Regions from separate parts of the Pseudoalteromonas sp. CST2 genome, predicted to be linked through region 3. Evidence: predicted binding sites of a transcription regulator. Region 3 holds the regulator's gene; each other region holds the start of a gene.

Region 1 (6,101 bases), on a different contig from region 3:
CGGCAAAGCAGCGGTTAATTACGGCCAATACTCAGAGGGTGATGGCGAAACAGTAAACGTTGATTTTAATAAAGGGTTTGCCCTAGGTGATAGCGGCTACTTAAATGCAACACTTAATTACCGCGACCGCTCGCCTACTAACCGCGCAGGTTTGCACGGCTCGTGTCAGTTTTATGGCTGTACAGAGCTTAGCGACGGTACTTTACTGGCAGGCGATCCGCGTGAATTGACCGCCGACAGAGACACTTTTCGTATTGGTGATGCCGACTCACAACAATTTGGCTTAACCGTTAATACAGGGTATGAGTTAGGTGATGGCGAGCTGTATGGCTTTATTACTTATTCAACGCGCGATAACGAATCAGCCGCGTTTTTCCGTCATAATGCAAATGCGGGCGGTAACCCTGTTTTGCAAGATAACGATGCAACTATCCCGCTAGGCTTTTTACCTAAAATTAATACCACAATTGATGATATTTCTTACAACTTTGGTTACAAAACCGACTTTGATAACGATGCAAGTTTAGATGTATCATACACCTACGGTGAAAACAGCATTGATTACACAACAAGTGACACAATCAATGCCTCGTACGCTAACTTTTTACGTTACGAGCAAGGTTTAAGTGCCGCTGATATTCGCAGTACTATTCCACGTGAAGCCTATGCCTATGGCATGGAGTTATCACTGCAAACTATTAATATAGATTTTACACAAAACTTTGATGACTACTCATTGGCTATGGGTGCAGAAATTCGTACCGATGAATACCGTATTTTAGAGGGCAGCGAATATGCTTATCGTGATTACGACACCCTTGATGGGGTAAGTATTTATAGTGGTTTAAGTGGCGGTGTAGGCTCTGAAGATGCCTCTGGCGGTACGCAAGGTTTTGGTGGTTCTTCGCCGGCATCATCGGTTGATGAGTCACGCGATGTAATTTCGTTTTACCTTGATGCAGAAACCTACCTAATTGAAGATGTCATTTTATCAGGCGCACTGCGTTATGATAATTACAAAGGCTTTGGCGACACGGTAAACTTTAAGCTTGCGGGTAACTGGGCAATTACTGATGATGTGTCACTGCGTGGTGCATTAAGCTCAGGCTTTAGAGCGCCATCAATGCAGCAATTGTATTTTAACAATATCAGCACGCAATTTGTTGTGGCTGAAGACGGCTCATTAGTTGCTGAAGAAGTAGGTACATTCAGAAACGATTCAACCCTTGCACAAAGTTTAGGTATTCCAAAACTTAAGGAAGAAAAATCGCAAAACCGCAGCTTAGGTATTGTCTACAACGTTACGGATAACATTAATGTTACTGTGGATTACTACTCAATTGATATTGACGACCGCATAGTAATTAGTAACCGTTTAGGTAAAGGGCTTTCTTCAAGCCTAGATGCTGCATTAATCAGCTCAGGCGCAGGTGCAGGGCAGTTTTTCTTAAATGGTGCAGATACCGAAACTTCGGGTATTGATTTTGTAGCTACTTGGAATACCGAGGGGTTAGGTGGCACGCTTGATTTTACTTTAGCAGCTAACTTTACTGAAACTGAGGTGGTATCGTTATTTACGCCATCGGGCTCAGGGCTTGAAACCGTACCTGTTGAAGATGTTTTCTCTGATCAAGAAATTTCAATTATTGAAGAGTGGCAACCAGAAGATCGCATCAACTTAAGTGCGCTTTACCAGCGTGGTGATTGGACTGTAAACCTTTCACTCAACCGCTTTGGTGAATACACAGTAGAAGATGGCGGACGCCAAACCTACGGTGCAGAAATTTTAACTGACGTTAAAGTTAATTACTTCGTTACTGAAGATTTATCTGTAAATATTGGTGCAAATAACTTATTTGACGTGTACCCAGATAAAAACACCATTGGTAACTCACGCTCGGGCACAATTGTAGATTCAAATGGCAATACGATTGTAAGCAGCGATGGGGTATTTGAATACTCTCGCCGTTCAGCGCCATTTGGCTTTAATGGTGCTTATTACTATGTAGGCGCAGAATACCGTTTTTAATAAATAACACTCCCTTATGTTATTTAAGTTCAAAGGGCCGTAAGGCCCTTTTTTTATAACTTACTAATTTTGAAGTATATTGATTTTTTACTAATGATTTATTGCTTTTTATTCTTGACACGGAGTACTAAAGGATTAGAATCCGCCGTGTTCTGATTGTTTTTCGAACATGCAGAATAAAATTTATTAACATTAATTTCGGCAAATTCACTGAAAGGTGAAGACGCAAAATCTCCGGTCTAAGGGCTTAGCCTATGATAGCGGGATCGCCTCATACAATAAATTGTATGCAGTAAAGCGTCATGCCATCTCATTGGAGATCGTATGAGTATGATGAAGATCAAATTACTACTTACCCTTTTATTAATATTTTCATTTAATATTAATATTGTTTCAGCAGATACTGCTATAAAGTTCAATGGTGCCAATAGTTTTGCTAGTTTTGATGTTTGGCAACCTACGGGCCCGTTTAAAATAGTAGTGTGGCTTGGTGAAACTCCTAGTGACCCATCGAAGAAAACCTATCTACTTTCTAACTCTGATACAAAAGAATTTGTATTATTTAATCAGTCAAGTGTACAAATCAAGCTTGGTGATAAGTATCCCGGTATTTGGAATAAATTAAACTTCTATCAAACACGTTTTCTAGAAATTACTGTAAAAAATGGAGAGTTAATCGCTTCCGATGGGCTAAAAAGTTTTTCAGTTAAAAAAGACTTTATTGACCCTACAGATGTATCATTTAATTGGCTATTTAGAAGATCTAATAAGTTTTCCGAAGGTTCTCTTCAGGGCCTAGGGTTGATAGATCTGAATAACTTTGAGAATAGCCGCAATTTTGGGGTAAGTGCCACAGGTGAGCCACAGTTAATTTCCGCAAAGGAAGACTCATTTTTTGAATTTCACAATATTACACCTGCTGATTTAATAAGCGGTTTAGAAGTTCCTAATCCTAACGTCTCTGATGTAGATAATATTTCAGATTTAGCGGATATGATATCCACTAAATATCCAGGTAACCCAATGATTAACAAGACATCAAATACAGGCAATGAGTATGCTTGGAATGGCTATTACTGGTTACGAACTTACCTACATTTTTACAGTGTAACTAATAAGATCGAGTATTTGGATTTGGCTATTGAACTAGCGAATAAAATGCTTAGTGATACGGATATGACTCGAAATAGAAATAGCTTCTCTCCAAAAAATAGTTATAAACGGGCTCCTAAACTTTTTTTAAATGAACGAGATAAAATTGCACCAGGGTGGGAGAGGTCACTTAATGATTCAAGTATAACTGTATTAACAGATGGTATGATTTTGAATGGTATTATGCGTATAGTCGATACTATTAGATCTGAAAATTTAACAGATTACTTCACTTTTGCTGATTTTTATACATCAAGTGCCCAGAAAATTGTAGATAGTCATAAAAGCTCATACAGCATAAGTAAAAATCCAGCGATCAAAGGGAGTTTTTATTATGTAAACCTTTATAATGATAATTATGGTGATTCTGGATTGTATAGTAATCCTTTAGCACATAACCATAATCTGACCATGGCAACTGCGATGTTATACTTAGACAAATGGAGTGATAGGCCTGATTTTTATAAACCCAAAATAATGAGTATTATAGATTTTTTCACAGATAACCTAGAATACCATAATGATGGTACCTGCACTTGGAACTATAACTGGGACAGACGTGGAGAATCACATGAAAGATATGAAGATATTAATCATGGGCATATTGATGTCGGTTTTTTTGTTGTTGCAGAGCGAGAAGAGTATTTTAACAACTTAGATATCATGAAGTGCTTAGCAAAAACTGCCGTTGAACGGATTGCTATTGGCCCAGGACCTATACCACAATTTGTAACTGGCGAAGGTATAAGTCAAAAAGGTGAACAAATTGCATTTTCTTATGACTGGCGTGAATTATCTAAATTTGAGCCTTCAATTATAAGTCGTTCTAATAATATTATGAGACATGCAGTAGCTAGTCCCACTTGGTTTAGACAATACGCGGCTCTAGCTATGACCTTAGAAAATTAAATTTAAAATGGCTTAGTTACAACATAACTAAGCCATTTTGAGACCTAATGCTTTTGCATACGGCTCATTTCGGTGTGGCAGCTTTGCATCGTTAGCAAGGTTTTCGCTAAGGCTGCTTCACAGTCGGCTGGCTGTGGTTTATCCATCGCTGCTTTAATTTCTTCAAGTGTTTTATCTTCTACCTCTTCAAGCTCTTTAACGTATGTTTTATCGTTGTGAGAACTAAACGTAGTAAGTAGGGCTGTGTAAGCTCTGCGTGCTTCTACAGCAAAAGAAGAGCCGTCTTCACGCTCACCTTTTTCGTTAACAGCATAAGGTTGTAAGCGCTCAACACTTACTTTTCGTGCGTCAATCATGCGTTGAAATAATGCGCCAATGGCTGGGTCTTCAACTTTCTCTTGCGCTTTTTGATAAAAATCAATGCCACTGTTCATTACTTGGATGATGTCAGTAATATGAGTTGCTTCTGTTCCTTGATGGGTATTCATAATGACCTCTCTTTACATGAATTTAAGTTTCATAGTAACTAAAGCAAAGGCCATTCCAATTTCATTTTAATTTTTAAACTATTGTAATTATTGATTATTTCTTTATTCAGCAAGCTGCAAGGCTATTTAAAATAAAATAACCTCGCAAATTTTACATGGCTTTTGTAATAAGGTTATTTAAGCTCATCCGCCACTTCGGCTACTTTTTGGCGTAACCAAATATGACTTGCATCGCGATGCAGTAAAGGGCTCCAAATCATATCTAGTTCAAAAGGTGGTATAGGAAATGGCGGCTCTAAAATTTTAAGGCCTGCATCATCTAAGTAAATATTGGCAGCCTTTGAAGGTAAGGTCGCCACTAAATTTTGCTCTTTTGCTAAATGAATGGCTACGTGGTAATTACGGGTAAACGTGGCAATATTTCGGTGTTTACCAAAATGGGCAAGTGCTTCATCTACCCAACCTAGCTTTTGTACATCTTTAGGGTCCATACCTACGCCAACCCCAAAGCCGGTTTTACTTACCCATATATGGCGGGCTTTTAAATAGCTGTCTAGGCTAAAGTTTTCGATAATTGGGTTGTCGGCTTTTACTAAGCAGCAAAAGCTGTCTTTCCATATGCGTTTATGATGAAAAGATTGCGGAAGGTTTTCAAAGCGGTTAATTGCCATATCCACTTTACCATTTTCAACATCATGAAACGTTACATCACTAGGCGTAAGTATATCTAGGGTTGTATCGGGCGCTTCTTCATGAAGTTTACTTAAAAGCTTTGGCGCTAATGTACTGGCTGCATAGTCACTGGCCATTATTCTAAAAACACGTTTACTTTGGCTGGCTTCAAATTCGCGATTAGGTGCCAAGGTTTCTTCTAGGGTCATTAATATACCGCGAATAACCGGTTGCAGCTCTATAGCACGCTCTGTGGGGACCATACCTTCACTAGTACGTACCAAAATTGGGTCGTTAAACAAGTTTCTTAAACGCTTAAGGCCGTTACTCATAGCTGGTTGAGTAATACTTAACTGGTTAGCGGCGCGGGTTACGTTACACTCACGTAATAGGGTGTCGAGGTAAACCAGCAAATTTAAATCTATTTTACTTATGTTCATTGTGTGTCCTTTAACGCTTACCAGTGATGAATAAAGCGTTGTGCTGTCGGGTATGGGTATATGTGACTAACATGACCCTTTTTTATATTTTGCTGAGCTTGCTTCCAAAAACTAACATCAACAAGCTCGGGGTGTGTACTGAGCAAAAACTGTTTGTACTTTGGGTTTGGCATAACAAAGGTACAAAGTTGCTCAGGAAAAACATCTTGCGGCGCAACTGAGTAACTTTGTTCATCAGTTAAGTAATCATCATAGCTTTTGGCCTTAGGTAAGGCCCTAAAGTTCATATCTGTTAGGTATTGAACCTCATCGTAGTCGTAAAAAATAATGCGCTTGTGTTTGCTTACCCCAAAGTTTTTAAGCAGCATATCGCCTGGGAATATATTTACCGCAATCATTTCTTTAAGTGCT
Region 2 (6,101 bases), on a different contig from region 3:
CAGCTTACCAGTAGTGATGTATTTATTAGCGTAAAACAAAAAGCCTTAGATTTACGCATTAGAGAAGTAAATAGCAATATTAGTTTAACCGCAAAAGGTGAAAACGGTCGCTGGCTTGATGTAAAACAAGCTGGCAGCAACTACAGCGGTGGCTTGTATTTAGGCGATACAAAAATTGCGGATGTAACCGCAGTACGTGGTATTCCTGGGGTATTATTTCCTAATGGTGATTTTGAGTCGTTATTTTAATAGCGGTTTAAACCTAAACTTAAGCCCAGCAAGTTGCACATACTTGCTGGGCTTTTTTATTACTCGTGCTTATATACTACCTAACTAAGCAAATTGGTATAAGTTATAGTAGTTCTATTTCTACGGTTTCGTCTTTTCCAATATTGCCACTTTCTGCGGGCACCACAATAAGGCAATTTGCGTGGCTAAGCGATGAGAGTACCCCTGAGCCTTGCTTATTTATAGGCGTTACCAGTAGGTTATTGTCTTCGTCGGTGCTGGCAATACCGCGTTGAAAGTCGGTACGGCCGGGGCGCTTTTTAATCAGCGCTGTGGTGGTTGCTTTTAAACGTAACTTAGCAGTATGTTCATTTCCTGAAAGCTTTGTAAGGGCTGGCTTTACAAGTCGCTCAAGCGTAACGGCTGCCGATACGGGGTTACCTGGTAACCCAAAAAAGTAGCTGTTAGGTAATTTACCAAAAGCAAAGGGTTTACCCGGTTTCATGGCAATTTTCCAAAAATGGATATCGCCAATTTCATTTAATACTTCTTTAGTAAAATCGGCTTCGCCAACCGATACACCACCAGAGCTTATTACGGCATCGGCTTGCTCGTTTGCTTTTAAAAATGTGTTTTTAATGAGCGTTTTATCATCGGCAATTATCCCAAAATCAATCACTTCTATATTGTTATCATTAAGCTCGCTTAATATAACAGCGCGATTACTTTCATAAATAGCACCTGCAGGAAGCGCATTGCCAGGCTCTATAAGTTCATCCCCTGTAGAAAAAACCGCGACCTTTAGTGTTTCATATACACTTACTTGGTTAATACCAATAGAGGCAAGTAAGCCTACATCGACTGCTTTTAGTTTTCTGCCCGCTTTAAAAACAACACTATTTTTTGCAATGTCTTCACCTGCAAAGCGAACATTATTATTGAGCTCAATATGACCTGTAAATGTTATTTTGTCGTTATCTACGCTGGCGTTTTCTTGCATAACTACCGCATTAGCGCCAGGGGGCAGGGCAGCGCCGGTCATAATTCTAACGCATTGCCCAGGTGTTAAGATGTTTTTAAAGGTTTGCCCAGCAAATACACTGCCTACTTGCTGATAAGTTGTTAGCCCTTCGCTTAGGCAAAGTGCATAGCCATCCATTGCCGAATTATCGTGAGTAGGCACATTTATATTGGATTTAATATCGTTTGCTAAAACACGGCCAACACTGTGCATTATTGAAATAGTTTCTGCTGCTTTATTAAAGTTAATAGCGCTTAGCATGTTACTAATTGCGGTTTCTACTGGTAATAAACCAGGTGCATTGCATACATCGTTCATATATATTGTTTTTTATAATGTGTCTGATTTTTAAAACAATACTTATAATGTTAAAGCTTTACAATACATGGTGTGGTTATTTGTTATTACTGTTAGTGGTATTTAGCAATCCTCTTAACGCAAAAGAAACGCTGCACATAGCCGTTGCGAGCAATTTTAAGCCTGTGCTGCAAACGCTGGTAACTAACCCAGCCTTGAAAAATATTAATATTAAAATATCAGCTGCTTCTAGCGGCGTATTACACTCACAAATTATGCACGGTGCACCGTACGATATATTTTTATCAGCCGACGCTGCACGCCCACACGCACTGATCAAAGACGGCTTTGCCCTTAAAAATAGCTTAACCACCTATGCGATAGGTTTATTAGCGCTGTGGCAGCCAAGCAACTCAGTTATTAATAATAAATTAGCCATTGCTAATCCGCGGTTTTCGCCATATGGGCAATCATCGACGCATTATGCTAAAAATTATATAAAAACACCGTATGAATTTGTGTATGCAAATAATATTACCCATGCGTTTCAATTTGTAGAAACAGGCAATGCCGCTAAAGGCTTAGTCGCGCTATCTACGTTAAAGTCGGCGTATCGCAAAACTAAAAATAAAAAATATTTAAATTACACGCTTATCGAACCTGAAAAATACCCTGAAATAACGCAGCAAGGCGTTATCATAAGCGCGACTAAGCATTTAACGGCAGCTAAAAAATTTATGGCTTTTTTAAATGACTCCTCAACCGCAAAAACATTATTAGAGCTTGGCTATAAAGTAAAGGAAAGTGATGTTAGCAAGTGATGTGACAGCGCTGTGGCTTACAATTAAACTTGCCTTTATAACGGCTGCTATTTTGTTGATTATATGCATTCCGCTTGCATGGCAGCTAGCCAGTTATAAAGGTAAGTTAAAGCCTATATTAGAAGCACTTATAGCAATGCCTTTGGTGCTGCCGCCTACGCTAATGGGCTTTTATTTATTGGTATTGTTTTCACCTACTCATGCATTTGGGCAGTTTTGGTTTTGGCTAACGGGTACGCAGCTCGCGTTTAGTTTTCAAGGGGTGGTTATTGGCTCGTTATTTTACTCTCTCCCTTTTGTGATGCAGCCGTTACTGGCGGGCTTTAAACAAATAAATACTACTTATAATCAAGCTGCTATTGCCTTGGGGATCAGCCCGTTTAAGCGTTTTATGTATTTAACGTTACCGCTATTAAAGCCAAGCATAGGTAGTGCCTTTGCACTGGGCTTTGCTCATACATTAGGAGAATTTGGTTTAGTGCTAATGATTGGTGGCAATATACAAGGCGAAACCCAAGTGGTGTCTATTGCATTGTACGACCATGTAGAGTCGCTTAATTATGGGGCAGCGCACCAATTGTCGTTGGTATTGCTAGCAATCTCGTTTGCGTGTTTAGTGTTGTTGTTTAAAGTTAATAAAACCGTGATAAACGGAGCTGCTAATCGTGCTTAAAATACAATGTCATCAACGTTTGGACGATTTTGAATTACATGTTGATTTAGCTATAAATCAATTTGATATTTTAGGGGTGTTTGGTCCTTCGGGCTCTGGCAAATCGAGCTTATTACAGGCGATAGCGGGGCTTACGACGGCGCAAAATGTGTGTATAAATAATCATAATATTACCCATTTAAAGCCCGATAAACGCCTACTTACTTTACAGCTGCAGTCGTGCCCGTTATTTCCACATTTAAATGTAATGGGTAATTTACTGTTTACTCACAAGCATTGTAAAAATAAAAGTAATAACCTAACGCCTGATCAGGTAATTGATTTATTAGCACTAAACCCATTACTAAATCGTGATGTGTCGGCGCTTTCGGGCGGGGAGAGCCAGCGTGTAATTTTTGCAAGAACACTACTAAGTGGGCAATCTGTTGTTTTACTTGATGAGCCATTTAGCGCCTTAGATTGGTCAACGCGTTTTACGATGTTGGGGGCTGTTCAACAACTAAATAAATCCCATGGTATTAAATTTATTATTGTTAGCCACTCCTTAAAAGAGCTACTTTATTGCAGCGATACATTACTTCATATAGCGAAAGGCAACGTGCTCCAGTGCGGTGCAACACAAGAAGTGGTGCAAAGTATTTATACAAATAAGAGCCAAACGCCACTTAGTATACTTAGTTATAGTAAGCCTGAATTTAATGATGCTTTTGGTCTATACCAGCTTACTCTTAGTAATAGCCAACAGCATTTATATGCAGTGCCTTCGCTGGTAAAACAAAACCATATGTTAATTATAGAAAGCAGCCAAATAACCTACAGCAAAGTAAAACCAATTAATGAGAGCAGTGCAAACGTGCTAAAAGGTATGCTTGAAAATGCCCAGCAGCTTGATGAGCAATGGCTGCTAACTGTTAATGTAGATACGCAATTACTGTATTGCGCGCTGTCTAAAAGGCAATGGCAGCAAAGTGCTGTAAGCCTAGGCGAGCAGATTTATTTGACAATAAATAACCTAGAAACGCTAAGTTAGGATCTCAAAAACAGTCATGTATTTACCATGTACTAAATTAAGCGCTGCAAACAGTGCAGTGCTTATTTTTAACAATGTTAAAACGGTTAAACTCCATACTCAAACCATCTACAAGTAATAGCTGCTCGGTGAGTTTACTAGGCAGTCCTGCAATAATTTTAAGTGCTTCAGTCGCTTGAATACTACCAATAAGCCCCACAATAGGAGAGAGCACGCCTGACTCTGAACAGCTTTGAGTTTGTTCGCCAAAAAGCTGTGACACACACCCGTAGCAATGGCTATTAGGCGCCATTGTAAAGCAAGCTACTTGTCCCTCTAACCTTATGGCGGAGCCCGAAACCAAGGGCGTACGGATGTTATAGCAGGCGCTGTTGAGTAAATTACGTGTTGCTAAGTTATCAGTGCAGTCAATAACTACATCTACTTTGCTAAGTAATTGTTCAAGGTGCGAGTTTTCATTTAAAAATTCATCAATAGTGTGGATCTCTATTTCATCATTTAACTGAGTTAACTGTTTTTTTGCACTGTGGGTTTTTAAGCTCCCAACATCACTTTGTTTATAGAGCACCTGCCTTTGCAAGTTAGTTGCATCAACCACATCGTTATCTACAAGCGTTAAAGTACCTACGCCCGATGCCGCTAAGTACTGCGCAACTGGGCAACCTAATCCACCTAACCCCACAATAAGAGCATGACTTTGCCATATTTTTTCTTGTCCATCTATATCTAGCTGAGGAAGCATAATATGGCGAGAATAGCGTAATTGCTGCTGATACGTTAAAGGGGGTTTTTGCATTAATGAGTTCTCGTAATTTTTTTTAACAATACCAATTAGTTAAAACCTAGAGCAAGTAAAGCTTAAAAATTCTTTGCACTGTTTACGCCCAACAAAGCTGCTTAAATAGTGCAAAGCGAAATAAATATTAATTCCCAAAAATATAAGTAACTGAAAAACCTACCTATTAATTGTTGGCTTAGTAATTGCTGAAAGCGGTTAACTTTAATTTAACAATCATCGCAGTGTTATTACTACCAAAGTCGTACTCACTGCTTAAAATAATAATCGTTACAAGGAAAAAAACATGCAACCGAGTTCTGGGTTTAATCTCATATCGTTTAGCGGAAAAATGAAAATACTACATTTAAGCTGGATGGTTTTTTTTATCTCTTTTTTTGTATGGTTTAACCATGCTCCATTACTAGGGGCAATAGCGGGCTCGCTAGGTATAACTATGGCACAGGTAAAAACGCTGCTCATTTTAAATGTGGCCTTAACCATTCCGGCGCGTGTTGTTGTTGGCATGCTGACAGATAAATTTGGCCCGCGTATTGTTTATGCCGCTTTACTTATTTTATGTAGCATACCGTGTTTTATGTTTGCTATGGCCACCACATTTGAGCAAGCCGCTATCGCGCGTTTTGCACTAGGTTTTATTGGAGCAGGCTTTGTAGTGGGCATTCGTATGGTGAGCGAGTGGTTCCCGGCTAATGAGCTTGGTACAGCAGAAGGTATTTATGGTGGCTGGGGTAATTTTGGATCGGCTGCCGCTGCTATGTTACTACCTGTATTAGCCCTTATGTTTGGCGGCGACGATGGCTGGCGCTATGCCGTTGGTTTAACGGGCGCACTTAGCGTTATTTTTGGTGTTATTTGGTACATAAACGTAACCGATACACCAAAAGGGGGGACGTACTTTAAGCCTAAAAAAGTAGGCGCAATGGAAGTAACCAGTAAAGGTGACTTTGTATTATTGCTTATTATGAAATTACCTATGTATGGCGCACTGGCTTTACTTACTTGGAAGTTGTCTCCTACAGGCGCTAATTTAATTTCTGCCAATTTTGTTTTAGCCGTTTATGCATTTTTAGTGCTGTTATACGCCTACGAGGTATATAAAACCTTTGATATAAACGGACATATCTTTAAACAACCCGTGCCAGAATCGCACCGCTACGAATTTAAACAAGTAGCTGTACTTAATATTTTATATTTTACCACCTTTGGCTCAGAGCTGGCCGTTGTATCTATGC
Region 3 (6,101 bases):
ACTAAATTAGGCGAGTCGGAATACCCTAATTTACTAAATCTTTATAATTTGGCCAGATAAGTCTTTAACTTATAAGGCTATGGTGCTTTAAATTATTCTTGCTCGTTAAATCGTTGGGCAATTAATTGCCCAACCGCATGCAAAGCTTGCTCTGAATCAGGGCCTTCACAGACTACTTTAACTTCTTTACCTTTACTGCTTTCAAGTAGCATTAAAGCTAATACGCTGTCGCCTGCGGCTTCTTTATCATCTTGGTGTAAGGTGATTTTAGCATCAAACTGCACAGCTAATTGCGCAAGGACCGTTGCCGCTCTGGCGTGTAAGCCTAATTTATTTTTTATTAAAAATGTGTCTTCACAGCGCATAAATTACTATACCTAAACTGAACAGGTTATTATTTTAAGGTTACTTTTCTTGCTCACGATGACGAATTTTGACATTCGGATGCGTCATAGCAAAGCTCTCACCAATGGCTTGCGCTAAATAAACCGAGCGGTGTTGACCACCAGTACAGCCAATTGCAATAGTGAGGTAACTACGGTTATTACGCTCTAAGTGTGGCAACCAAGTTTGTACAAAGGTTTGAATTTGCCAAGTGAATTTTTGCACTATGCTGTGATTTGCCAAAAAATCTTTTACTGGTTGATCAAGGCCCGTAAGCGGTTTGAGTTCAGGCTCCCAGTGGGGGTTTGGCAAAAAGCGAGCATCAAAAACATAATCAGCTTCTTTAGGTATGCCGTGTTTAAAGCCAAACGATTCAAACGTTACAATAAGTTGCTTATCTTTTTTACCCAGTATTTTTTCGCGAATTGACTCTGCTAATTGGTGCACACTTAAATCGGTGGTATCTAGCATAAAGTCAGCGCGCGTTACGAGTACATCAAGCAGTTCTTTTTCTTTTTTTATTGCTAAATCAAGCGGCAGCGAATCGATGGATAAAGGGTGTAATCTGCGTGTTTCTGAAAAACGTTTGATCAGTGTTTGATCATCACTATCTAAATAAAACAGTGTGGGTTTAGCAAAGTCAGGAAGGTACTCGAGAATATCGTTAAATTCGTCTTGTTCTTTGGGGATATTACGAACATCTATACTAACGGCTATTTTGTCATAGTTATCTGAAACACTTCGCACTAAAGAGGGCAGTAAGTTGACCGGAATATTATCTACGCAATAATAGCCTAAATCTTCAACCACGCGTAAAGCAACCGACTTACCTGAACCAGAACGGCCGCTTATGATAATTAACTCCATTTATAGCCCTTAGTATTTACTACGATTGATCAACAATTACTTGATACAGCTCTGCATCGGTTTTAGCACTACGCAGCTGTTTACAAAATTCTTTATTGCTCAGTTTATCAGCTATGGTTGCCAGAGTCTTTAGGTGCTGTTGGTTATCGCCATCTGGTACGATGAGTGCAACAAAAATATCAACAGGGCAGTTATCAATAGCATCAAAGTTAACAGGCGTGTCGCTAACAAGTACTAAAGCCAGCGGCTCTTCTACGCCACCCATTCTGCCATGAGGAATGGCGATACCCCGGCCAATACCAGTACTGCCTAGCTTTTCTCTGCTTGCCAGCGCATTAAGAATATCTTGTTGTGGTAAGTAGGGGAGCTTTTCATGAGCAAGCTCACTGATAAACTCTAAAATTCTTTTTTTACTACTAAAAAGGACCGCAGCTTTGCTGCAGTCCTGGCATACTAATGTACTTAATTTCATAATATTAGTGTCTAGCAAGCTTCTCTTTATGTTTTATGACTTGACGATCGAGCTTGTCAATCAACGAGTCTATAGCGGCATACATATCTTGGTGCTCTGTTGAGGCAAATAAATCTGCGCCACTTACATGAATAGTCGCTTCTGCTTTTTGGTTGAGTTTTTCTACATCGAGAATGACATGCACATTGCTAATATGATCTGAGTGCCTTTCTAGCTTTGCAAATTTATTATTTACATAGTCTCTAAGTGAATCAGTTACTTCTACGTGACGACCAGTTAGGTTTAGTTGCATAAGCATTTCCTCTTTGTTTTTTACGTCTTATATCAAACTCTTTCTCTGATTTGACGGTGGAATAGCTAGCGATTCACGGTATTTTGCTATTGTGCGTCTAGCTACTTTAATTCCTTGCTCTGCCAATATATCCGCAATTTTACTATCACTCAATGGTTTAGCTGAGTTTTCCGCGGCAATTAGCTTTTTAATTAGGGCACGTATTGCGGTTGATGAACACTCTCCGCCGTTTTCAGTGCTTACGTGGCTTGAGAAAAAATACTTAAGCTCAAAAATACCACGTGGCGTATGCATATATTTTTGCGTAGTAACACGCGAAATTGTCGATTCATGCATTTCTACCATTTCAGCAACATCGTTTAAAACCATTGGCTTCATGGCTTCTGGGCCATGTTCAAAAAATGCTTGTTGCTGTTTTACAATACAGTTTGTTACTTTGAGCAGCGTGTCGTTTCTGCTTTCAAGGCTTTTTATAAACCATTTAGCTTCTTGTAAGTGAGAGCGAATAAATTGGCTATCACCACTTGATTTTACGGTACGTGACATAGCCGCGTACTGACTATTTACGCGTATTTTTGGCATGCTATCTGGGTTTAGCTCTACCACCCAGCGGCCTTTTATTTTTTTAACCGACACATCCGGTATTACATACTCCGACTCTTCCCTTACTATGGTATCTGCAGGTTTTGGGTTGAGGGTATGTATTAGGGTCATGACCTCTTTAAGCTCGTCTTCTTTAAGCTTAGTCTTTTTCATTAATGTACGATAGTCGCGTGCCGCTAATAGATCAATGTGATCGGTTAAGATCATTTTAGTTTGTTCTATAAAAGGGGTGTCTTTATCAAACTGGTTTAGCTGAATACACAAGCACTCTTGTAAACTGCGCGCGGCTATACCTACAGGGTCAAATAACTGAATACGCTTTAAAACGGCTTCTATTTCATCAAGTTCAACTTCAACTTCGTCATCGTTTTCTTGGTTAAAGCTCTCTAAAATTTCTTCGCAACTTAGCGTTAAAATACCCGAGTCATCTACAGCTTCTACAATGGCAATAGCAATGGCTTCGTCAGTTGGGCTAAAAGGAGTAAGCTGAAGCTGCCACATTAAATACTCATGTAGCGTTTCAGTAGAGGCACCTTGATAAATAGACTCATCTTCCGGCATTGGGCCTGAGGATGCAGCAGGGGCTGCGCTCATGTACTCATCCCAGGTTACATCCATTGCCATATCATCGCTAACGGTGTCTTTATTTAAAGCTTCGCCACTGTCTTGCTCGTACTCGCTGGTTGTATCGTCAGCCGATGCGCTTACGGTTACATCATCCGTATCTGCTTTTTGCTCATTTTTTCCAGCCGACTCTTCCGTGTAATCTTGCTCTTCTACTTCTAATAGCGGGTTGCTATCAAGTGCTTCTTGTATTTCTTGCTGGAGATCCAATGTACTGAGCTGCAGCAAGCGAATCGCTTGTTGCAATTGTGGAGTCATTGTAAGTTGCTGGCCCATGCGCAGCTGTAATGATTGCCTCATGTATCTCTAACAATCCTTTTATGTTGTTATAATTAATATTAGCAGATGCTTGTAGGTGTGGCTTAAATGTTACAGCCTAAATTGCTCGCCTAAATAAACATCGCGTACAGTTTTGTCATTTAATACGTGTTCTGGGGTGCCAGATGCAATTAGCTCCCCATGAGAAACAATGTAGGCTTTTTCACAAACATCAAGGGTTTCTCTTACATTGTGATCGGTAATTAATACGCCAATGCCACGGTTTTTAAGATGTTCTATTATTTTCTTTATATCTAACACTGAAATCGGATCAACACCAGCAAAAGGCTCATCCAATAAAATAAATTTAGGGTTTGCTGCCAGTGCTCTGGCAATTTCTACACGGCGGCGTTCACCACCAGAAAGCGCCATACCTTGGCTATCGCGAATATGCTGAATACTAAATTCATCAAGTAAGTTGTTAAGCGTTTCTTCTCGCGCGGCTTTATTGAGCTCTTTACGCGTTTCTAAAATAGCCATTAGGTTTTGATAAACTGTTAGCTTTCTAAATATTGATGACTCTTGCGGCAAATAGCCAATGCCTAAGCGGGCGCGGCTGTGCATAGGTAATAACGTAATGTCGTTATCATCAATAGAAATTTTACCTTTGTCGCTAGGTACTAACCCTACAATCATGTAAAAGGTGGTGGTTTTACCTGCGCCATTAGGGCCCAATAAGCCAACAATGCTGCCGGCTTCTACTTCAAGGCCTACATTTTTTACAACTTGGCGGCCTTTATAGCTTTTTGCTAATAGTTCTGCTTTTAAGGTGCTCATGGTTGACCTTCGTTACCTGTTTTTTCTTTAATTTTTGCTTCAACAGGCACTAAAATTGTGTGGACACGATCCGTGGAGTTTTCGTCTTTTTCTGCGCTAATAAGCTGCTGCTGCATGTCGTAGGTAATACTTTTAGCATTAATTTTTTGACCGGCTTGTGCGACTTCAGCATCGCCAACAAGCGTTAAAAAGCGCTTTGCTACGTCGTAACGTACTTCGTTTGCACTGGCGCTCATTACGGTACCATCGTCTTGTTTTTCTTCGAAGTAGGCTGGGCTGCCAGTGGCAATAAGGAGTTGTTTGTTATCCCCTAAGTCTTCACGTTTATGTACTTCGAGTCGGTCGGCTGTAATTTTGCGATTGCCATGCACAATTTCGACGTTCTTTTCAAAAATACCTACGTTTTCTTTAAGTTGGCCTTCTTGACGGTCTGCACTAATAGAAATTTGATTTGCTGGCGGTTGAGCAGCAGGCTCAGCAGCAGAGGCGCTAAATGCAAGCATTAGCGATGGGATAATAAGTATTTTAGTGAGTTTATTGGTCATAATATATTGTTCGCGTATGGTTAATTAGTTTTATTACTTCGGTTTTTAAATCGGCTTCAAGGCCTTTACCGACAATTTTTAAATTAGGCCCAGTGACAACCACTGGCTGCTCAGAGCGCATTGTTAGCGCTTTAATGTCGACTTCGATGTTATCGGCATCGATGTTATCTATCATGGCGTTATCAACTAAATTTTTAGCAACCACATTGCCTTCTAAAATAAGTTGTTTATCTTCGTAAAGCGTTGCTTCGTCTGCATTTATTCGCCATGTTTGCTTTTCGTTATACAAGGTGAAAATAGGTTTTTCAAAAAACGTAAAACCAAGCTGTTGGTACAGCTCCATTTTAGCCGCTGTGACTTTATGGCTTATTTTGCCTTGCTCGTCATAGGCTGTTTGCTTAAGCTCTATAGCGGTGTAATCGGGCTTTGCAATTACTTCAGGTTCTTGCTCTGGCGCTACATTGGTTTGGGTAAAATAAGGGTACCAAAGCCAAACCATACAGCCGATGAATAACGCACTGAGTATAACGCGTGCTGCATTCATGAACTGGTGCCTTGTGTTGTAAGCGCTATGCCATTCTCTAGCATAAGTAAGTCTGTGAGTTCTCTAACGGCGCCAAAGCCGCCAGGCATTTGCGTAGTGTAATGCGATAAGCGCTTAATAAGCGGGTGTGCATCGTTTACTGCAACGGCAAAGCCAACGCGCTCCATTACTGGCATGTCAGGACCATCGTCGCCAATATAGGCTATTTGTTCATCAGTTAACTTTAAAGTGTTTTTGAGTTCTTGATAAGCAATAAGTTTGTCTTCTTGGCCTTGATAAATGTGCTGCACGGTTAAGCTGCTCATGCGAGTTTGTACTATTTCTGAGTGACGCCCCGTAATGACCGCAACTTCAAAGCCGCTATTGATCAGCGCTTTAATGCCAAAACCATCTTTTGTATTAAATGCTTTTAATTCTTCGCCTTGGTTACCGAGGTAAATTCGGCCATCAGAAAATACACCATCAATGTCGCATATGAGTAGTTTTACTTTTTTGGCGCGTGCTTTGGCATCATCGCTTAGCGGTTGATAGAGATCTTCAAATTGCATTTATAATACTCCTGCTTTTAAGAGGTCTTGCATATTTAAGGCGCCTATTGGCTGGTTTTTATCATTGACAACAATTAAACCATTAATACGTTTATTTTCCATTATGTTTAGGGCTTCAGCTGCAAGT
Region 4 (6,101 bases), on a different contig from region 3:
TACTATTAGTTCATCCCAAGACAAAACTTACCGAGCACGCCAACCTGTATTTGCTGCCGAGCTGACGAAAGCGTCTGCCTCAGCCAGCAACCCTCAGGGCTCCGCTGTTGGTGTTAAAGTGCTGGGAATTGTTGAGAGTAACAAACCACTACAAATTGAATATAACCCTAATCACCCAAGTGCGGATGAAAATGGCTATATCTATAAACCCAACGTTAATGTTGTTGAGGAGATGGCAAATATGATCTCTGCTTCTCGCTCTTATCAAACAAACGTGCAAGTTGCCGATGCAGCTAAGCAAATGTTAAGCAAAACGCTGTTACTTGGGCAGCGATAACCGAGGGTAGGTTATGAGTAACGATATTAGTACTAGTTCATCTTTTTTGGACTCTATAACTTGGCAAGAGACCCAAGTAGCGACAACCACTGAAGAGAGCGATGCATTAACGCAGGAAGATTTTTTCTCGTTGCTAACTCAGCAGCTATCGTATCAAGATCCGAGTAATCCGGCTGATAACGATCAGATGATTGCGCAAATGACTAATTTTACCATGGCGCAAGGCATCACAGATTTAAACACAAATTTTGAGTCACTTGCCTCGTCAATGACCTCAAACTCTGCCTTACAAGCATCAACGCTGGTTGGTAAGCAAGCGCTTTTAGAATCTAATACGCTTGAGCTTGGCGAAAGCGGAGAGGCAAAAGGGTCTGCGGTTGCTGAAGAAGCTGTTGATAATTTAACAATTAAAGTTACAGATGCCTCTGGGCAACTGGTTAGAACTATCGATATGGGTTCGCAAGCAGCGGGTGCAGTGCGCTTTAGCTGGGATGGTAATAATGAATCCGGTGAGCGCCTACCAGAGGGTGAATACACTATTACTGCAGAGGGCAGTACCAACGGCGAGTTTTCAAGCTTACCGGTGGCAACATTCAAAAACATTGAAAGCGTTAATATCAATGGCTCTAGTGGCATTATTATTAACACTAAAGAGGGTGCGGTTAGGTTGACTGATGTCGCAGAGATCGCATAACCAATTAAAAAGTATTTCGCCTGCTAGCAGGCTATTAGATTCAAAGTTAGAGGTGAATTATGAGCTTTAATATCGCACTTACAGGCCTAGCTGCCGCTCAAAAAGACTTAGACGTAACAGCAAACAATATTGCTAATGTAAACACCACCGGTTTTAAAGAATCGCGTGCTGAATTTGCCGATGTATACGCTGCATCTGTTTTTAGTGCAGGTAAAACTAAAAACGGTGATGGTGTGCAAACAACCATGGTTGCACAGCAATTCCACCAAGGGTCACTGCAATTTACTAACAACTCGTTAGACTTAGCGATTACCGGCGAAGGGTATTTTGCAATGACCGACGACATTTCGTCGCAAGATTTAACTTACACTCGTGCAGGTGCATTTAAGCTAAACCAAGATAACTTTATGGTTGATGCCAAAGGTAATTATTTGCAAGCTTTTCCAGTAGACGAGTCATCAGGTGATACCACATCGGTTAGTTTAAGTACTACAAACCCGATTCAAATTCCTGACTCATCAGGTTCACCTCGCGCAACCGAAAACGTATTTTTATCGTTCAACTTAGATGCAACAGCTGATGCAACAGGCCTCGATTTTGATCCGACATCGAACGGTACCTATAATTCGTCGACGTCTACTACTGTTTACGACTCATTAGGTGAACCACATATTCTGCAATACTTTTTTGTAAAAGAAGAAGATGCAGCTTCTGGGGGGGCTGATAACAGCTGGGATGTTTATGCCACACTTGATGGCAAGGTAGTAGATGGTACATCTGGTGCAGAGCAAACAACTACACCATATACACCTATTACCACACTTGGTTTTGATTCTAGCGGTTTACCCGCCACAACAGATGGTGTAGCAAATACTAACGCCACAACATTTGATGAAATTAATTTACCGGCAGGTGCAGGTACTGGTTTATCGTCAATGCTTGATAACGGCGCAACATTCCCAAGTACAGGTATTGAGCTAAACTGGCGTGATGAAAACAACACAGCTGGCCGTATTCCAACTCAGTACTCAAGTGGCTTTGAAGTAAAAGCACTTGACCAAGATGGTTCTACAGTGGGTCGTTTAGCGGGTATTGATATTGGCACAGACGGTAAAATTGTTGCCTCATACAGCAATGGCGATTCAACCTACTTAGGCCAAGTTGCTATGGTTCGCTTTCCAAACTCTCAAGGTCTTTCACAAGTAGGCGATACCAGCTGGAAGCAAAGCATTGACTCTGGTGAGCCAGTGGCCGGTGAAGCAGGCTCGGGTACTTTTGGTAGTATTAATTCATCCGCGCTTGAGCAATCTAATACCAACTTAACAAACGAATTAGTTGATTTGATTACCGCTCAACGTAACTACCAAGCGAACTCAAGAGCGCTTGAAGTTAACTCAACAATTCAGCAAAGTATTTTGCAGATTCGATAAGTTAACCTTATTTTTGGTTAAGACTCTAAGGCTGCATTTTTGCAGCCTTTTTTGTAGCTATGTAGCTAAAATTAGCCTAGCTGAACCGTTCAATACCTTCCTTATACTGCGTCAAATTTAACCTGGCATCTATTTTGCATTTATCAGCTCAGAGATTTTTTATGTGAGTCGATGTTATGGACAAAATGGTCTACATTGCAGCCTCTGGCGCTAAGCAAAGCCTACAAGGGCTTGCACTTAAAGCCAATAATTTGGCAAACGCAAACACCACAGGTTTTAAAGCTGACTTTGCGCAAGCGCGTTCTATGCAAGCATTTGGCGAGGGCTTACCAACGCGCGTGTTTTCAATGCAAGAGCGACCAGGTTCTAACATGACCTCTGGCGGCATAATCGAAACAGGGCGAGATTTAGATATTGCCATGAGCGATAACGCCTGGCTTGCCGTTCAGGATGACTCAGGTAACGAAGCATATACAAAAGTAGGCACGCTAAACATTACTGCGCAAGGTATGTTGGTAACAAGTCATGGTCGTCAAGTTATTGGCGAAGGTGGCCCCGTAATTTTACCGGTTCCTATTGAAAAAATAAGTTTTAGTGAAGATGGCGCCATACAGGTTCGCCCCCAAGGCGCGCCTGCCAATTTTTTAGAAGAAGTAGACACGCTGCGCGTTGTTGAAGGAAACAGCAGAGAGCTTGAAAAAGGCAACGATGGTTTATTTAGACCTGTACCAGGGCAAACTGTCGATACCTCTGCAAATGTAAAAGTGTTAAGTGGTGCACTGGAAATGTCTAACGTTAATCCAGTTCACGAAATGGTCGATATGATCAACCACCAACGTCAATTTGAGTTACAAGTAAAACTAATGAAAACAGCTGAAGAGATTGACGAACGTCAAGATCAGTTGATGCGCATAGTTTAACTTTAAAATGAGGGCATACTTATGAATCCTGCATTGTGGATAAGTAAAACAGGGCTAGACGCTCAACAAACTGATATTTCAGTTATTTCAAATAACTTGGCGAATGCCAGTACCGTAGGTTACAAAAAAAGCCGCGCTATTTTTGAAGATTTACTGTATCAAAACATCAACCAGCCTGGCGGGCGCTCATCACAAGATACCGAGCTGCCATCTGGCCTAATGCTAGGTGCGGGTGCAAAAGTGGTTGCTAACCAAAAAGAGTTTACGCAAGGTAATATGCTCACCACCGAAAACTCACTCGATTGGATGATCTCAGGCGAAGGCTTTTTTGAAGTGCTGCAACCCGATGGCAATATTGCGTATTCGCGAAATGGGCAATTTACTACCGATGAAGACGGCCGCATTGTTACCTCAGGTGCAGGTTTTGTTGTTCAGCCCGAAATGAATGTACCCGATGATGCGCAATCAATTACAGTCTCTCAAGATGGTGAAGTATCTGTACGCGTTGCAGGGCAAGCCGATAACGTGGTAATTGGCCAGCTAACAATTAGTGACTTTATTAATCCATCGGGTCTTGAGCCAATTGGTCAAAACCTTTACACCGAAACCGCTGTTAGTGGGGCGCCTGTTCAAGGTAATCCAGGCGTAGAAGGCTTAGGAACTATTATTCAAGGCTCGCTTGAAACATCAAACGTTAATGTAACGGAAGAATTGGTTAACCTTATCGAAACTCAACGTGTTTACGAAATGAACTCAAAAGTAATCTCGGCCGTTGACGAAATGATGAGCTACATCAATCAACAGTTATAACCGTGCACAAGGGGATAGTTATGCGTAATGTTATTTTATTTGCAGCAGGCACCTTATTTTTAAGTGGCTGTGTTTCTACGCAAAATAGTGAAGTGGTTCAAGATGACCCCTACTACGCACCCATGTACCCAGAGCCTGTAGCAGAGCCTGTTGTTGCAACGGGTTCGTTGTTTAACACCAATACATTTAATGATTTGTATTCAGACAAAAAAGCACTTAGAACCGGCGATATAATTACCGTTAAGCTTGAAGAGTCAACACAAGCTACAAAAGCCGCTAAAACCGAAACCGATAAAGAAACCGAAGCCAGCCTAGACCCCGTTATTGGGTTAGGTGGTTTACCTGTAAATATAGGTGGCGACAGTATTCAGTTTGGCATTGGTAGTGATTCATCATTTACCGGTGACTCTAAATCAAATCAGTCAAACAGCTTAGTGGGCGACATCTCGGTGAATGTTATGCGTGTTTTACCCAATGGTAATTTAGTTATTCGTGGTGAAAAATGGCTAACACTTAACACCGGCGAAGAGTTTATTAGGCTCGAAGGCCTTGTACGTCCGCAAGATGTAAGCGCCGATAACACGGTTGAGTCGAATAGAATAGCTAATGCCCGAATTCAATATTCAGGTAAAGGACAAACACAAGAAGCGCAAAGCCCAGGGTGGTTAACACGTTTCTTTAGTAGCTCGTTATTTCCGTTTTAGAGGATAGTAGTATGAATAGCATTAAAGCGTTTATTTTGATCATACTGCTAGGCTGGCAATTTTCTGCCAGCGCCGAGCGTATAAAAGATGTCTCTATGGTTGAAGGCGTACGTGCTAACCAATTGGTTGGCTATGGTTTAGTGGTGGGGCTACCTGGCACAGGGGAGCAAAACTCTTACACGCAACAAAGTTTTAGAGGCATGCTAAACAGTTTTGGTATTACGCTGCCTTCAACACAAAGCCCTAAAATTAAAAACGTAGCAGCAGTGGCAGTCCACGCTGAGCTTCCGCCGTTTAGAAAGCCGGGTCAAACAATTGATATTACGGTATCTTCTATTGGCAGTGCAGGCAGTTTACGTGGCGGCACCTTGTTACAAACTTTCTTAAAAGGGGTGGATGGAAACGTATATGCCATAGCACAAGGTAGCCTAATTGTGGGTGGTTTAGGAGCACAAGGGCTAGATGGCAGTAAAGTGGTCATTAACACCCCGACGGTTGGCCGCGTACCTAATGGAGCCACTGTTGAACGCGAAGTTAAAAGCCCTTTTATGCAAGGCGACTACATTACTTTTAACTTAAACCGCCCAGACTTTACAACGGCAAAACGTTTAGAAGCAACAATTAACAATTTGGTAGGCCCTAATAGTGCACAAGCTATTGACGCTGCCTCAGTACGCGTTATTGCGCCACGTGATGCATCACAACGAGTGTCTTATTTATCAACGCTTGAAAACCTAGAGTTTAAGCCTGCTGACACTTCAGCCAAAATTATTGTTAATTCACGTACGGGAACGATTGTCATTGGCAAAAATGTGAAGCTACAGCCTGCGGCAATAACCCATGGCGGCCTAACAGTCACAATTGCTGAACAGCAAAATGTAACGCAGCCTAATCCGTTAGCAGAAGGCGAAACCGTTGTTACACAGCAAAGTATTATTGACGTTAATCAAGATGATTCTCGTGCGTTTGTTTTTAACCCCGGCGTTAGCTTAGATGACTTAGTGCGTGCTATAAATGAAGTAGGCGCAGCACCTGGAGACCTAATGGCTATTTTAGAAGCGCTTAAAGAAGCGGGTGCAATTAACGGGCAGCTTGTTGTTATTTAATTATTTTTTAGAATATTTACCCTTCCACATAAAGCTTAAGTACTCAAAAGGTACTTAAGCTTTTTACTGTTTACCTTTCTTTGGCTCAATTTTTGCATTT

What was found. The regulator sigma-54, encoded in region 3, starts transcription at its own class of promoters, with help from an activator protein. The targets are predictions, from matches to a motif close to GTTGGCACGNNNNTNGNNT.
Region 1: PSH41_RS10285 (ferritin-like domain-containing protein) is a predicted target of sigma-54. The motif match lies at 4,620-4,638, and genes of this name have one in related genera.
Region 2: PSH41_RS10595 (NarK family nitrate/nitrite MFS transporter) is a predicted target of sigma-54. The motif match lies at 5,039-5,057, and genes of this name have one in related genera.
Region 4: PSH41_RS10855 (flagellar basal body rod protein FlgF) is a predicted target of sigma-54. The motif match lies at 2,583-2,601, and genes of this name have one in related genera.

What each region holds. Positions count from the first base shown of each region.
Region 1 is NZ_JAQREO010000006.1:102,187-108,287, forward strand. It holds gene PSH41_RS10275 (TonB-dependent receptor plug domain-containing protein) at 1-2,029, shown strand, start outside; cyclic di-GMP riboswitch class I at 2,220-2,303, shown strand; gene PSH41_RS10280 (hypothetical protein) at 2,354-4,090, shown strand; gene PSH41_RS10285 (ferritin-like domain-containing protein) at 4,135-4,578, opposite strand; gene PSH41_RS10290 (LysR family transcriptional regulator) at 4,752-5,690, opposite strand; gene aceK (bifunctional isocitrate dehydrogenase kinase/phosphatase) at 5,708-6,101, opposite strand, start outside.
Region 2 is NZ_JAQREO010000006.1:174,941-181,041, forward strand. It holds gene PSH41_RS10565 (hypothetical protein) at 1-249, shown strand, start outside; gene moeA (molybdopterin molybdotransferase MoeA) at 353-1,567, opposite strand; gene modA (molybdate ABC transporter substrate-binding protein) at 1,615-2,367, shown strand; gene modB (molybdate ABC transporter permease subunit) at 2,354-3,040, shown strand; gene PSH41_RS10585 (ATP-binding cassette domain-containing protein) at 3,033-4,070, shown strand; gene PSH41_RS10590 (HesA/MoeB/ThiF family protein) at 4,108-4,866, opposite strand; gene PSH41_RS10595 (NarK family nitrate/nitrite MFS transporter) at 5,153-6,101, shown strand, end outside.
Region 3 is NZ_JAQREO010000001.1:214,195-220,295, forward strand. It holds gene PSH41_RS00960 (HPr family phosphocarrier protein) at 93-365, opposite strand; gene rapZ (RNase adapter RapZ) at 406-1,251, opposite strand; gene PSH41_RS00970 (PTS sugar transporter subunit IIA) at 1,271-1,723, opposite strand; gene hpf (ribosome hibernation promoting factor) at 1,728-2,015, opposite strand; gene PSH41_RS00980 (RNA polymerase factor sigma-54) at 2,043-3,542, opposite strand; gene lptB (LPS export ABC transporter ATP-binding protein) at 3,612-4,337, opposite strand; gene lptA (lipopolysaccharide transport periplasmic protein LptA) at 4,334-4,882, opposite strand; gene lptC (LPS export ABC transporter periplasmic protein LptC) at 4,872-5,426, opposite strand; gene kdsC (3-deoxy-manno-octulosonate-8-phosphatase KdsC) at 5,423-5,974, opposite strand; gene PSH41_RS01005 (KpsF/GutQ family sugar-phosphate isomerase) at 5,975-6,101, opposite strand, start outside.
Region 4 is NZ_JAQREO010000007.1:19,242-25,342, forward strand. It holds gene flgC (flagellar basal body rod protein FlgC) at 1-337, shown strand, start outside; gene PSH41_RS10845 (flagellar hook assembly protein FlgD) at 351-1,031, shown strand; gene flgE (flagellar hook protein FlgE) at 1,091-2,461, shown strand; gene PSH41_RS10855 (flagellar basal body rod protein FlgF) at 2,638-3,381, shown strand; gene flgG (flagellar basal-body rod protein FlgG) at 3,403-4,191, shown strand; gene flgH (flagellar basal body L-ring protein FlgH) at 4,212-4,895, shown strand; gene PSH41_RS10870 (flagellar basal body P-ring protein FlgI) at 4,907-6,001, shown strand.